Regions from separate parts of the Cytobacillus firmus genome, predicted to be linked through region 1. Evidence: riboswitches for the same ligand, from Rfam matches in the RefSeq annotation. Region 1 holds a riboswitch; each other region holds the start of a gene.
The links. Region 1 has a riboswitch for thiamine pyrophosphate ahead of NAF01_RS12060 (3-oxoacyl-ACP reductase). Riboswitches for the same ligand answer to the same signal wherever they lie in the genome.
Positions count from the first base shown of each region.

Region 2: it holds a riboswitch for thiamine pyrophosphate, as region 1 does, so the genes downstream of both, thiW (energy coupling factor transporter S component ThiW) here and NAF01_RS12060 (3-oxoacyl-ACP reductase) in region 1, are expected to answer to the same signal.
Region 3: it holds a riboswitch for thiamine pyrophosphate, as region 1 does, so the genes downstream of both, thiC (phosphomethylpyrimidine synthase ThiC) here and NAF01_RS12060 (3-oxoacyl-ACP reductase) in region 1, are expected to answer to the same signal.

Region 1 is NZ_CP098323.1:2,367,181-2,370,459, reverse strand. It holds gene NAF01_RS12075 (CBO0543 family protein) at 1-108, opposite strand, end outside; gene NAF01_RS12070 (Cof-type HAD-IIB family hydrolase) at 251-1,000, shown strand; gene NAF01_RS12065 (OsmC family protein) at 1,036-1,488, opposite strand; TPP riboswitch at 1,605-1,717, shown strand; gene NAF01_RS12060 (3-oxoacyl-ACP reductase) at 1,822-2,583, shown strand; gene thiM (hydroxyethylthiazole kinase) at 2,597-3,279, shown strand, end outside.
Region 2 is NZ_CP098323.1:439,768-443,046, forward strand. It holds gene NAF01_RS02250 (alpha-hydroxy-acid oxidizing protein) at 1-680, shown strand, start outside; gene NAF01_RS02255 (DUF302 domain-containing protein) at 785-1,168, shown strand; TPP riboswitch at 1,238-1,353, shown strand; gene thiW (energy coupling factor transporter S component ThiW) at 1,468-1,956, shown strand; TPP riboswitch at 2,118-2,219, shown strand; gene tenA (thiaminase II) at 2,280-2,969, shown strand; gene NAF01_RS02270 (DUF1287 domain-containing protein) at 3,091-3,279, opposite strand, start outside.
Region 3 is NZ_CP098323.1:506,987-510,265, reverse strand. It holds gene tenI (thiazole tautomerase TenI) at 1-187, opposite strand, end outside; TPP riboswitch at 274-383, opposite strand; gene thiC (phosphomethylpyrimidine synthase ThiC) at 407-2,191, opposite strand; TPP riboswitch at 2,320-2,434, opposite strand; gene NAF01_RS02690 (hypothetical protein) at 2,646-2,930, opposite strand; gene NAF01_RS02685 (bifunctional metallophosphatase/5'-nucleotidase) at 3,112-3,279, shown strand, end outside.

The sequences.
Region 1 (3,279 bases):
AATCGCAATAAAGTACAGCACAGTCGGGTATTGTTTTTTCCATTGTGACCAATCAATAAAGCGGTAAGCAAACAAAATCCATACAACAATAACAAGTATCAGATACATAGGACATCACCTTTAATATTTAATACATACAGGTATTTCCATTTCCCAATAAAATATTCACCTGAAAAGCACCGTCTTTGAAGGATAGCCGGGCTAACTATATAATGGCTTTATTGTGTTAAAAGAAGAAAGGGAGAGGATCATGACAAAATCAACAATTCCACCGCAGATCAAATTAATCGCTCTCGATATGGATGGAACTTTATTAAATTCCAGAGGGGAAATTCCTGAAGAGAACCGTGCAGCCATAAAAGAGGCAAAGGAGAAAGGAATCGAAGTCATTTTGAGCACCGGAAGATCAAGGCTTACAGCAGGCGATCATGCCGATTCCCTGGAATTAAACTCCTATTTAATTACGGTTAATGGCAGTGAAATATTTGGCCCAGATGGAGAATCCATTTCAAGAGCTCCCGTTGATTCCAAAGTTATGGAATGGATGTGGAACTTGTCACAGTCACATAAGACCAATTTTTGGGCCACCAGCTGCGAACGGGTATGGAACAACGAAATGCCGGAAAATATTCATGACCATGAGTGGCTTAAGTTTGGATTTGATATTTCAGATGACGCAGTCAGGGAACTGATCCATAAGGAGCTGCAGTCAAAAGGCGATCTGGAAATTACTAACTCAAGCTTAACCAATATTGAAGTCAATGCTCTTGGCATCAATAAAGCCAAAGGGATCCAGAAGGTAACAGAGCTTCTTGGCATTTCGATGGAAAATGTAATGGCCATGGGAGACAGCTTGAACGATATTGCCATGATTGAGGAATCAGGCTGGGGAGTAGCGATGGGAAATGCCCAGGAAATCGTGAAAGAAACAGCCGATGCTGTGACGGGAACCAATGATGAAGCCGGTGTTGCACAGGCAATCAGAAAATGGGCATTTTAGTGAACGAAAACCGGCTATTAAGCCGGTTTTTTGATTTACATCTTTGATCTAAGTACGGTTTCCTGCAACTCGACTTCCACATTCCCTTTAATTGCCCTTGAGATCATGCAGGATGCTTCGGCTTTTTGCGCCAGCTTTCGCGCAAGTGCATGGTCCTTTTCATCGGCATCTGCCTTCAGCACGATAACCGGGCGATGAATGATTTTCCTGTAGGTAATCACACCTTTGGTCACATCCACAACACCGACTGATTCCATCGTCAGGTCATCTTTCTCGAGCCGGCTGCGTTCCATCATGGCTGCCAGGGTAATAATATAACAAGTTGCCGCTGCCCCCAGCAGCATTTCATCCGGATTGGTTCCGATTCCAGGACCGTCCATTTCCGGAGGGATAGATACCTTTGTTCTCAGCCCGCCTGTTTCAATTTCACCCACATTATTCCGAAGTCCTGGCCAATGTGCTTTTAAATGGAATTGGTGTTCAGCCATTCTATTATTCCTCCAAGTTATGTATTTCTAATTACACCTTAAAGAGGAACAGGCAGAATTGCAAGACTTTACAGATTTACCTTTTCAAGCTAAGATGAAAACAGCCAACTTAATAGTTTTACTGCTAGGGGTGCCCGATGCTCGCGGGCTGAGAAAGAAACCGGACTGTTTTTTACCCTTCGGACCTGATCTGGATTATACCAGCGTAGGAAAGTAGTAATTGCGGGGAACGACGTTCTTTCTCTTAGATTATTCAGCCAGGTCCAATTTCGGATCTGGTTTTTATTTTGTTCTCAAAACAAATGTATTGGCTATCAATAAGGAGGATTTTCTATGAATCTTAACGATCAGATTGTTATTATTACAGGCAGCAGCAGAGGGTTGGGCAAAGAAACAGCTAAAGCTTTCGCAAGAGAAGGGGCGAGAATTGTCATTAACTATTTCCATAGCGAGGAAAAAGCCCATGCTCTGCAGAAGGAAATTGGCGAATCAGCCATTGCCATTCGTGCTGATGTTCGGGACAGAGTTCAAGTGAAATCCATGTATGAAAAAACGAAGGAACACTTTGGAGCCCCCATTACAACCATAGTCAATAATGCATTGGTGAATTTTCAATTTGACCCTGTTTTAAAAAAAGATGCAGAAACAATTAAATGGGACGATTACAAAAATCAGCTGGAAGGTGCGATTCTGGGAGCATTGAACACTGTTCAGGCAGGTCTTGAAGATATGAAAAAACAGGAGTTTGGCAGGATAATCTCGGTCGGCACCAACCTATTCCAGCATCCAGTTGTACCCTATCATGACTATACGACCAGCAAAGCTGCTTTATTAGGCTTCACCAGAAATATGGCGAATGAGCTGGGCCAATATGGAATTACTGCAAATATGGTATCAGGCGGTTTGTTAAAAACGACAGACGCCAGTGCTTCGACCTCTAAGGAAGTGTTTGAAATTATCGAAAACTCGACTCCACTAAGAAAAGTCACAGATCCTGCAGAAGTGGCAGATGCGATAGTCTTCTTCGCTTCTCCCTGGGCAAGGGCAGTTACAGGACAGAATTTGGTTGTGGATGGCGGACTAGTTATGAATTAAAGGAGGATTTAAAATGAACATTCAGGAGCTTAGCAGTCTATTAGATAAAGTAAGAGAGTCAAACCCTCTGGTACATAATATCACCAATGTGGTAGTAACCAATTTTACTGCCAATGGCCTGCTGGCAATTGGTGCATCACCTGTAATGGCTTATGCGCATGAAGAGGCGGGTGATATGGCTAAAATCGCCGGGGCTCTGGTTCTCAACATGGGAACACTGACTGAAAAAGAAGTGAAAAGTATGCTTATCGCAGGAAAGTCAGCCAATCAGCATGGGGTGCCGGTAATCTTTGACCCGGTTGGTGCCGGCGCGACAGCTTATCGAACAGAAACAGCCAATAGAATAATGGAAAAATTAGATATTAGCATCATAAGAGGCAATGCTGCAGAAATTGCCAATGCAGCAGGACAGCAATGGAATATTAAGGGCGTCGATGCCGGGGAAGCGAAAGGAAGCACTGCAGATCTTGCAAAGTCAGCAGCAAATAAACTTGGTTCAGTCACCGTCATTACAGGGAAACAGGACATCGTTTCAGATGGACATTCCACTTTTTCGGTCAACAATGGCCATCCCCTGTTAACGAAAGTAACAGGTGCCGGATGTCTTTTGACTTCTGTCATTGGAGCTTTCGCTGCTGTTGAAAAGGATCCAGTAAAAGCGGCAGCTGCTTCATTGGTCGTGTATGGCTCTGCCGC
Region 2 (3,279 bases), 1.9 Mb from region 1:
ATTATGAAGAAGCATCTTTCAGTATGGTTCGCCGTGCGGAAGAAGCGGGGTATGAGGCAATTGTGTTAACGGTTGATACGGTGATGATGGGATGGAGGGAAGCCGATTTAAGAAACAATTTTTCCCCGTTAAAGCTTGGCTATGGTAAAGCAAACTATGAAAGCGATCCCTTCTTTATGGCTTCTCTCCAGGACGGTGATGTCGTACAGGGAATCCTTGATAATATTCATCATCCAACATTAAGCTGGGAACATATTGCCAGATTAAAAGAGAAAACCAGCCTGCCCATTTTATTAAAGGGCATTCTCCACCCTGAGGATGCCAGGCTGGCCGTTGAAAGAGGGATAGACGGTATCATTGTCTCCAACCATGGCGGCAGACAGCTTGATGGAGTGATTGCGGCGATTGATGCGCTTGAACCGATTGCGAAGGAAGTTAAAGGAAGGATTCCAGTATTGTTTGACAGCGGCATTCGCCGAGGCTCAGATGTGGTTAAAGCTCTGGCACTGGGAGCTGACGCCGTTTGTCTGGGGCGGCCGTATGTGTACGGCTTGGCCATTGGCGGGCAGGAAGGAGTTGAAAAAGTGCTTGCCAACTTTATAGAAGAAACAAAAGTGTCTCTGTCTCTTGCGGGGGTGGGGAATTTAAAGGATATTGCTGGTCTGCGGTTAATTCGATAAAACCTTCTTAAAAAAATTCTGGGTTGTTGACAGTTGAGACTGTGTTTAATAGTATACCTATAGGGGTACATTATTAATATGCCATTACTAAAGGAGATGCAGTTATGTTCGATTACACAGCTGAAACCGAAAAATCAATTGAAGAAGCGATATCCTCACTGGAAGGAAGTCTGAAGGACGAAAAGTTCGGAGTTCTATGGCAGTTTAATGTTCAGGAGAAGCTGCAGGAAAAAGGCTTGGAATATAACGAGGCATTCCATGTGTTAGAGGTATGTAATCCGAATGAAGCACATCGCGTTTTAACACAGAATAAAATGGCCGGCTACTTCCTGCCTTGTAAAATTGTCGTCTATGAAGACAAGGGCAAAACGAAAATTGGGATGCCTAAGCCGACAAGTATGATTGAGCTAATCAATGACGAATCTGTTCAAAGCTTCGCAGCAGAAATTGAAGAGCGCTTAATCCAGTGCATCAAGAGAAGTATATAAGTTAAAAGTTTGATGACAGTGCCGGAATAATTTGTTAAGCTTGAAATAGCTTATCAAATTAAATATCTATGTAACTACTAGGGGTGCCCCGAATGTGCGGGCTGAGAGGAAAGCGCTTATAGCTTTCCGACTCTTATGGACCTGATCTGGTTAATGCCAGCGGAGGGAAGTAGGATTTGACAATATGTCGATTCATATACTTAAACCAAGCCGGGTCCTTTGTGGGGATCTGGCTTTTTTGTATACATACTTCTCATCCAGATAAGCAATCAGGCTGCCCTTTTAGAAAGGAGGTTTAGATGAACAGAACCCGATTGTTGACTACGATGGCACTATTTACGGCGATTGGGACACTGGGATCCCATTTGCTCTGGTTTCCGGCAGGTATAGCCAAGGCCTATCCGGTTCAGCATGCGGTAAATGTATTGGCCGCGGTGACTCTTGGACCACTGCCGGCAGCAGCCATTGCTTTTATGATTGCTTTGCTGCGTAATATGCTTGGATTCGGGACGCTGCTTGCGTTTCCAGGCGGCATGATCGGTGCGTTTTTGGCTGGTGTCCTTTATTTGAAATTCGGCCGGAAAATATGGGCTGCCGCTGGCGAGGTTTTGGGCACCGGTATAATCGGAGCATTGTTTGCTGTTCCGTATGCAAAATTTCTCATGGGCAGTGAAGCTGGTGCATTCTTCTTTGTGCCGCCGTTTCTGGTCAGCAGCATTGCCGGTGCGGCGATAGGCTGGTTGGTGTTAGCGAAGGTTAAAGAGAAGAATTTGGTTCAGAATATGTGATGATTTTGGGCTGGAGAAGTAAGATTGGTTAGCAGAGTAAGGGAGAGCAGCATAGCAATCTGACTTTATGAGCGATTTTCAAGAGTTATGGGCGAGATCCAAAATGTATGAGCGAAAAACGTCAAGTTAGACAATCGATAAAAAAACAATTAAAAATGTTAGAAAACTGCTAGGGGCGCTACGGCTGAGATAAGGAGCTTTTCCTTGGTCCCTTGGAACCTGATCTGGATAATGCCAGCGCAGGGAAGCAGTGAGGACCTCATTATATATCCTCATGCTTTTTCCCCGGCAGCTTCTGTATTTAATTAAGGAGGCTATTTTTTATGACTTTTTCAGAAATTCTGCGCAAGGAAAATGAAGATTTGTTTCAGCTGATATTTGAACATCCATTTGTTCAGGGGATCGGGAGAGGGGATGTGCCGAAAGAGGCGCTTGCTCATTACATTAAAGCGGACTTTGAGTATTTGAATGCGTTCATGCATATTTACGGAATTGCGATTTCAAAGTCAGCTGAACGTAAGGATATTGCATACTTTAACCAGCAAATAGAATTTGTATTGAACAGCGAAGTACACCCCCACCATAATTTTTGCCAGCAGATTGGGGTGGATTACGAAGCATTGCAGGGATATCCGCTTCCGCCGACAGCCGATCATTATGTAAAGCATATGATGTATCATGCCCATACAGGCGGCATGGGTGAAATACTCGCTGCATTATTGCCTTGCCCATGGACTTATTGGGAAATTGGGCTTGAGCTCATGAAGCAATATGAGCCAGATGAGAACCATCCGTTTTATCCGTGGATTTCTTTTTATGCAAACCTTAGAGTCGAAGCTGTGACCATGAATATGAGAAACCGTTTGGATGAACTTGCTGAAGCGGCATCACCGGAAGAAAGGCAGCGAATGAAGGATGCTTTCCGAAAAAGCTGCCAGCTGGAGCTTGGTTTCTGGGAGATGGCTTATACCTGCGAAGAGTGGCCGGCGGGCAATCCGGCAGCAGTCAGATAGAAAAGCGTAAGCGACTCGCTCACCCTCGACACCTCGATGTGCAGGCTGCTTGCGCTAGAGAGTTATCGAAGTTCAAAATTTTATACTTTCTTATTTAATAAGAAAAACGCCTGCATCTGCTTTATGGCAGTGCAGGCGTTTTTTCAAAATCCCATCTGTAGTGAGCGGTAATGGGAGTCTTAAAAGAAGATAGTTTTACTTCTGCTGCAAATGGGGTGGAGTTATGTATTACGTATGGAATGCCATCTTTAGTCCGTTTGTCAGATATGAAAGCCACATGGTCGAATTTAGGAGAAAGGAAAACCACAAT
Region 3 (3,279 bases), 1.9 Mb from region 1:
TAACAATTTTATGAATGGGGACTCCCTCATTACAAAGCAGCTCAACCCCTTCATATAGCTCCCTTGAGGTTCGATGTTTTTCCCTCAAGTGGAACTTGTCTGCAAAGGGTTCTACTTCACCTGCTATTTCAGCAAAGGCCTCTAGAGAAAGCTTTCCATCTGATATAACATGCAGACACTTTTTCATAGAGGATGCTCCCATGCTATTTTTAATTTTGTGCAAATAAAAAACCACCTTCTAAATAGAAAGCGGGGTATGAGGCCCTGGAATATAGACCCGATACTCCACTTCCCTACGCTGGAATTCATGCCAGATCAGGTTCCAAGGGTCTTAAGCTTTTGCTTTAATCTCAGCCTGCAAACAGGCACCCCCAGCGGATATAATTTCTATTAAACTATAAAAAGACTACTGATAAATGTTTCCCCCGGCCTTATTAAATTCCTCAGCTTTCTCTTCCAGTCCCTTTTGTATCGCTTCGTCGGTTTCAAGCTGATGCTCTTTTGCATAATTCCGGATATCCTGAGAAATTCTCATACTGCAAAATTTTGGCCCGCACATGGAACAAAAATGAGCTGTTTTTGCCCCTTCAGCCGGCAGTGTTTCATCATGGAATTCCAAAGCGCGCTCAGGATCCAGGGAAAGATTGAATTGATCTCTCCAGCGGAATTCAAAACGGGCTTTTGACAGGGCATCATCCCTTTTTTGCGCTCCAGGATGTCCCTTAGCCAGATCTGCAGCATGAGCGGCAATTTTATACGTGATGACACCCTCGCGGACATCGTCTCTATTCGGCAAACCCAAATGTTCTTTAGGGGTAACATAGCAAAGCATTGCCGTCCCATACCAGCCTATCATGGCAGCCCCGATTGCAGAGGTAATATGGTCGTATCCCGGAGCTATATCAGTCGTAAGGGGTCCGAGTGTATAGAATGGTGCTTCTTTACAGATTTCCAATTGTTTATCCATATTCTCTTTGATTAAATGCATTGGAACATGGCCAGGTCCCTCGACCATTACCTGTACATCATGTTCCCAGGCAATTTTCGTCAACTCCCCAAGTGTTTCGAGCTCTGCAAATTGAGCCTCGTCATTTGCATCTGCAATCGATCCCGGCCGCAGTCCATCCCCCAGGGAGAAGGCCACATCATAAGCTTTCATGATCTCGCAGATTTCTTCAAAGTGTGTATATAAAAAGTTCTCTTTATGATGATGCAGGCACCATTGGGCCATAATGGATCCGCCTCTCGACACAATTCCGGTCAAGCGTTTTGCTGACAGCGGTACATACCTCAAAAGGACACCTGCATGAATGGTAAAATAGTCAACCCCCTGCTCTGCTTGTTCGATTAAGGTATCCCTGTATACTTCCCAAGTAAGATCCTCAGCAATGCCATTAACCTTTTCAAGTGCCTGATAAATGGGAACGGTACCGACCGGAACGGCAGAATTTCTGATAATCCATTCACGTGTTGTATGAATATTTTTTCCAGTTGAAAGATCCATAATCGTATCGGCGCCCCAGCGTGTGGCCCATGTCATTTTCTCTACCTCTTCTTCAATAGAGGATGAAACAGCCGAGTTTCCAATGTTCGCATTAATTTTCACATGAAAATTCCTTCCGATAATCATTGGCTCTGTCTCAGGATGATTGATATTGGAAGGAATAATCGCCCGCCCTCTTGCTACTTCAGACCGCACAAATTCCGGCTCCATATTTTCCCGAATGGCTATAAACTCCATCTCCGGGGTAATAATTCCCTTTTTGGCATAGTGAAGCTGGGTGACATTCTTCCCTTTTTTCGCTCTCAATGGCTTGCGGTTTAAGCCAGGAAAGACTTTATGATTGGCACGCGGATCATCTTCATTGAGGTAGCCATTGTCCTCGGGCTTTACTTTCCGCCCATCATATTCTTCTACATCCGCCCGTTCCTGAATCCACCGGCTTCTCAGAGCGGGAAGCCCTTTCTTTAGATCTGCCGTATATTGAGGATCCGTATATGGTCCGCTCGTATCATATACACGAACCGGCTCATTGACTTCTTCACCAAACGTTCCGGCAGTGGGGCTTAATACTATCTCCCGCACCGGAACCTTTATATCAGTCCTGGATCCCTTCACATATACTTTTTTGCTGCCAGTAAAGCTCGACATAATAGAAATACTCTCCTGATTTAAAGAACTTGCAGTCATTGATCATCTCTCCCTTATTAAAAAATATAAGGACGAGACCTGGAACCGAGGTAGTGCAAGATATGTAAAAAAGCCGGTCCACATAATGATGGACCGGCTTAACCGCAGATGTCTTTGCACAAAGAAACCTTTGCACATTCTAACTTCCCCACGCTGGTATAATCCAGATCAGGTCCAAAGAGTCAAGAAACTTTAGCGCGTTTCTTTCTCAGCCCAAGCTATTGGGCACCCCTAGTTATTGCTATTTAATTCTATTTTAGTATACATAATTCTGAAAACAAATAAAAGGGATTTCTATAATGTGTATGAAAAAGCTTCCGTTTTTCCCGCTAGATCACTTGTATTCCTGCAGCTGAATACTCCACGGCTTAGACATTCAAATTCTTGAAAAAACATACAAAAACGCCTGCCATTAGCAGACGTTTTTCTACATGTATTAGATGTGTATCATCAATTAGTTCTCTTCAGAACCCCCATCGTTCATATCCATATCACTTTCATCCATGTTTTCTTCATCGTGTGGAGATTCTTCATTCATGCCGGGTTCCTCCATATCCGACTCCTCTGATGTGCCTGGATCCTGCATTTCACTATCTTCATTATTGTTTTCTTCCATTTGATTATCTTCCAATTCCACATCTTCCGTTTCCGGCGGCGGCTCCTGTTCATCTGTCCCGCACCCTGCCAACAATAATCCTGCACCCAATGGGACTGAAAGCAAAAGCTTCTTATATTTCATATGTTGTCATCTCCTTTGGCAGTATTATGTTTCTTAATATGAACTTACCCTTTATCAAATTGGATAAACAAGTGCAGGTTAGCAGGATTTTTTCATTTACTTGCCACCCAAAAGCCCCCTTACGATTAAATCCCCAATATCTGCAAATACTATCCCTGCCACAATTACAGGAGGTTGATTGATGAAAGTACTTATCTCCCTTATATTATTTAGCTTCCTGGGAATGTCTCTGGGAGAAAAAAATCAATGGGATCGGCAAGGCCTCTCTGAGGATTATCATGGCCATATTGAAGATCGCTCAGAAGGACCATACAAGAGAGTCCAGCTGCTGGGAATCAATGATTTCCAT